2 regions of the Neglectibacter sp. CSJ-5 genome follow, and region 1 is predicted to be linked to the other one. Evidence: riboswitches for the same ligand, from Rfam matches in the RefSeq annotation. Region 1 holds a riboswitch; the other holds the start of a gene.
The links. Region 1 has a riboswitch for thiamine pyrophosphate ahead of R2K26_RS09900 (energy-coupled thiamine transporter ThiT). Riboswitches for the same ligand answer to the same signal wherever they lie in the genome.
Positions count from the first base shown of each region.

Region 2: linked by a shared signal. The riboswitch ahead of thiC (phosphomethylpyrimidine synthase ThiC) and the one ahead of R2K26_RS09900 (energy-coupled thiamine transporter ThiT) in region 1 are both predicted to bind thiamine pyrophosphate.

Region 1 covers NZ_JAVYJC010000004.1:206,739-209,201, forward strand. The annotation lists gene R2K26_RS09895 (glycine--tRNA ligase) at 1-882, opposite strand, end outside; gene R2K26_RS09900 (energy-coupled thiamine transporter ThiT) at 1,058-1,651, opposite strand; TPP riboswitch at 1,744-1,853, opposite strand; gene rlmD (23S rRNA (uracil(1939)-C(5))-methyltransferase RlmD) at 2,243-2,463, shown strand, end outside.
Region 2 covers NZ_JAVYJC010000012.1:35,078-37,540, reverse strand. The annotation lists gene R2K26_RS15050 (chloride channel protein) at 1-867, shown strand, start outside; TPP riboswitch at 938-1,045, shown strand; gene thiC (phosphomethylpyrimidine synthase ThiC) at 1,107-2,414, shown strand.

The DNA.
Region 1 (2,463 bases):
AATGCCCCAAAGCTCGCCCCAGCCGAACGGGAACAGATACTCAATATCCGTCGTCGCCTTGGAGTAGAAGGAGAGCTCCTTCTGGCTGTGGTCGCGCAGGCGGATGTTCGCTTCGTCCAGACCGAGGTTCAAAAGCCAGTTTTTGCAGAAATCCTTCCAGTAGTAGAACCAGTCGAGGTCCGTGCCCGGCTTGCAGAAGAATTCGCACTCCATCTGCTCAAACTCGCGAATGCGGAAAATGAAGTTGCCCGGGGTAATCTCATTTCTGAAGCTCTTGCCCACTTGGCAAACGCCGAACGGCACCTTCTTGCGCGTGGTGCGCTGAATGCTCGGGAAGTTGACAAAAATGCCCTGTGCAGTCTCCGGGCGGAGGTACAGCTGGCTCTTTGCGTCTTCCGTAACACCCTGGAACGTCTTGAACATCAGGTTGAACTGGCGGATATCCGTAAAGTTGTGGCCGCCGCACTCCGGGCAGGCAATGTTGTTGTCGGCGATGAACTGCTGCATCTGCTCGTTCGTCCAGCCGTCTGCGGATTCGCCGGTGAAGTCTTCAATGAGCTTATCGGCACGGTGACGGGTCTTGCAGTCCTTGCAGTCCATCAGCGGGTCGGAGAAGCCGCCCACGTGGCCGGTTGCCACCCAGACTTCCGGGTTCATGAGGATTGCGGAATCCAGCGCCACGTTGTAGCGGCTCTCCTGCACGAACTTGCGTTTCCACGCGTTTTTTACGTTGTCCTTGAAAAGGCAGCCCAGCGGGCCGTAGTCCCAAGAGTTGGACAGACCGCCGTAAATTTCGGAGCCGGGGTACACGTAACCTCTGTTTTTACAGAGCGCCACGATTTTTTCCATGGTCTTTTCTTCAGGCTTCAGAACTTTCTTCATTTGTTAAACTCCTTTCGCGCCGCTGGCTGCTGCACGGCTTCGTGCAGCTGGATGCTGCGCTTATGATTTATCAATCATACCACGTTTTTCAAAGATACACAACTACCGCGGCGGGATTTTATACGAAAAAGCGGCACTCCGCAGAGTACCGCCCGAAATTTCCGCTTGTTTGGATTTATTCGCCCTCGTCCGCGATGAGCTTTTTCATCTGCGGCAGACGGAACAGAATAACCGCCGCGATAACTGTGAAGATGAGCTCCGGCAGCATGTAAGTGCCGTTGTAGCAGAAGGAGTAAAGCCACGGGTGGCCCACCCAGGAAGCGCCGAACGCCACAAACTCATCAAAGTTTGCAAAGATAATGGCACCGGAAATGAAGTGGCACACAAAGCGCAGCGCAACAGCCAGCGCCGTGCCGCAGCAAATGCCTACATAACCCTTCTTGCGGAAAATGCCCGCAATGCCGATAACCGTGTATGCCACGATGTAATCGAGCAGAATCGTGCCGATGAGAGCAGAAGGCGTCATGCCCCAGCCGAGGATGCCGTCCATCGTGATGCCGAACGCAAGCTGAACGACGGATTCCACAAAGGAAGCCGCAAAGCCCCACTTAAGGCCGTACATGATGGAAATCATGGCGCAGGGCAGCATGGAAAGCAGCGTAATGGAACCGCCAAACGGCATCTGAAGCACCTTGATCATGCTGAGCACAGCGCCCAGTGCGACCATAACCGCGCAGGCCGCAAGCTTTTTTGTATTGTTGTTCTTCATAGTTCATTCCTCCGGTTTTCTACCGAGATTTAGGGGATAAAGCGGAGAAAACAAAAACCGCGCACCCATTCGGCACGCGGCATAAAAAGCACTTTAGAATAAGCGTATTTTCCTACGTCGGCATTATCCGAATCAGGTAACAGGTTTCGGCGTTCACGCCGCTCTCAGCCGACTTTATACGTCAGCACCCTTTTTTCACATTCAGTATAGCACGGAACTTTTCGCTTTTCAACCAAAATTTGTGTTTTCGGGCAGAAAACAAGGCTTTTCTTGATTTTGGAGAAACAAAATGATAGTATAAAAGAAACATAAGCCAACGGCAACGGTGGTTAAAAGTTTTGCTTAAGCTTTTTCAAGAAGCTTAAAGCGAACGTGTGCGTTCGCTTGGGTTCATTAGGGCAGCGCCCTAAGTCGTCGTCCGCAGACGACGAAACACCTTTTGCCTAACAAAAAGCAGGATGGGAACCACAACAGTCCGGTGGACTGTTGTGGTGTGGGAGACACAATTAGGGGGTCTCCCAATGAATTTGCAAGGCAAATTCATAAAATAAAACGCTAAAACCGATTTAAACTACGGAAGGACATATAAAAATGGAAAGCACACAGAACAAAACGCGCTGTCCGCACAGCAAAAAGTGCGGCGGCTGCCAACTGCAGAACCTCGATTATAAGGAACAGCTCGCGCACAAGGAGCGCACGTGCATCCGCCTGCTCGGCAAATTCTGCCGCGTAGAGCCCATCATCGGCATGGAGAACCCCTACCACTACCGCAACAAGGTACAGGCCGCATTCGGCACCACGCGTGCCGGACG
Region 2 (2,463 bases), on a different contig from region 1:
ACGTTATTCGGCAAGCTGTTCCGTTTAAATGAGGAAGACCGCCACATTCTCACCATGTGCGGTATGAGCGCCGTGTTTGCGGCGGTATTCGGCACGCCGATGGCGGCATGTGTCTTCGCGATAGAGGTCGTCAGCGTCGGCCGCTTCTGCACCTCGGCGCTGTTTCCGTGCATCGTGTCTTCTGCGTCTGCCTATGCGCTGGCACTGGTTATGGGTGTCGCCCCGGAGCATTTCTTCGTCGAAAATGTCCCGGCATTTGATATTTCCACCATGTGGCGTGTGCTCGTCATCGCCATTTTGTGTGCGGTTGTCAGCATGCTGTTCTGTTGGATGATGCACAGCGGCGCAAAGCTCTTCAAAAAGCTTTTTAAAAACGAATTTCTCCGCGCGGCGGTCGGCGGCGTTGTGGTGATTTTGCTCACATTGCTTGTCGGTACGCGCGCGTATAACGGCGGCGGTATGGACGTCATCGAGCGCATTTTTGAAGAGGGCGTCGTGCGTCCCGAGGCATTCTTGCTCAAGATGATCTTTACCTCCGTCACGATCGGCGCGGGCTTTAAGGGCGGCGAGATCGTGCCCACGCTGTTCATCGGTGCCACGCTCGGCGGTACGCTGGCGCTGCTTGTCGGTCTGAGTCCTGCGTTCGGCGCGGCCATCGGCATAGCGGCGCTGTTCTGCGGTGTGACGAACTGCCCCATTGCGACAATTCTGCTCAGCGTAGAGCTCTTCGGCGGCGAAAGTGCACTGTTCTGCATGATCGCGGCGCTTGTAAGCTTCCTGTTCTCGGGCTATTTCAGCCTTTATTCCGGACAGCAGCTTATTTATTCGAAATTGAGCGAAAAAGAGATCAACGTGCGCGGACACTAAGCCGAGAACACAGGCAAAATCTTGACAAAACGCACTTGGCGTGGTAGAGTAAATACGCGGAAAACGCAAAAAATAATAAACGGGGTGCTCGTATACGGGCTGAGAGGAGGGTGTGACCCTCGACCCGAAAAACCTGATTTGGATAATGCCAACGTAGGGAACGGAAATATCCGGGTATGTGTCATTATCACATGCCCTTTTCTTTTGTTCCGAAACACGCATTAGGAAAGGAACAGAAAATGGAATACACAACGCAAATGGATGCCGCCCGCAAGGGTATTTTTACGCCGGAAATGGCGAAAGTTGCCGAAAAAGAGCACTTGGAGCCGAAAAAACTCATGGCGCTCATGGCGGAGGGCAAGGTCATCATCCCGTGCAATAAGGTGCATACATGCATAGAGCCGAACGGTCTCGGCTCCATGCTGAAGACGAAGATCAACGTCAATCTCGGCACGTCCCGCGACCTCACCGACCTTAACATGGAGCTTGAAAAAGTAAATCATGCGGTCGAAATGGGCGCGGAGGCCATTATGGACCTCAGCTCCTTCGGCGATACGCAGAAGTTCCGCCGCAAGCTGACGCACGAGTGCCCGGCGATGATCGGCACCGTGCCGATCTATGACGCGGTCGTTTATTACCACAAGGCGCTCGGCAAAATCACTGCGCGCGAGTGGATTGACATTGTGCGCATGCATGCGGAGGACGGCGTAGACTTCATGACCATCCACTGCGGCATCAATAAAGAGACGGCGAAGAAGTTTAAACGCAACCGCCGTTTGATGAACATCGTTTCCCGCGGCGGCTCCATCATTTTTGCATGGATGGAAATGACCGGCGAGGAGAACCCGTTCTTCCAGTATTTTGACGAAATTCTCGACATTTGCCGTGAATATGATGTGACGCTCAGCCTCGGCGACGCATGCCGCCCCGGCTGCCTGCAGGACGCGACCGACGCTTCGCAGATTGAAGAGCTCATCACGCTCGGCGAGCTGACCAAGCGCGCGTGGGAAAAAGACGTGCAGATCATGATCGAGGGTCCCGGCCATATGCCGCTCAATCAGATTGCGGCGAACATGGAGATTCAGAAAACGCTGTGCCACGGCGCACCGTTCTATGTGCTCGGCCCGATCGTCACGGACATCGCCCCGGGCTATGACCATATCACCTCCGCCATCGGCGGCACGGTGGCAGCCATGAACGGCGCATCGTTCCTGTGTTACGTCACGCCCGCAGAGCATCTGCGCCTGCCGGACGTGGACGACGTGAAGGAGGGCATCATCGCGGCACGCATTGCAGCGCATGCGGCTGACATCGCAAAGGGTGTTCCGCACGCGATGGATTGGGACAACGAAATGGCAGTTGCCAGAAAGAAGCTTGACTGGAACGCGATGTTCGACCTCGCAATCGACCCCGAAAAGGCGCGCCGCTACCGCGAATCCTCCCGCCCGGAGAAGGAAGACACGTGCAGCATGTGCGGCAACTTCTGCGCGGTGAAGAACATGAACCGCATCTTAGACGGCGAGATTGTCTCCATCTTCGATGAATAATTTGAGCTCATAAGACTCCTATGTGATTTGAATAGAGAACGGCACAGCC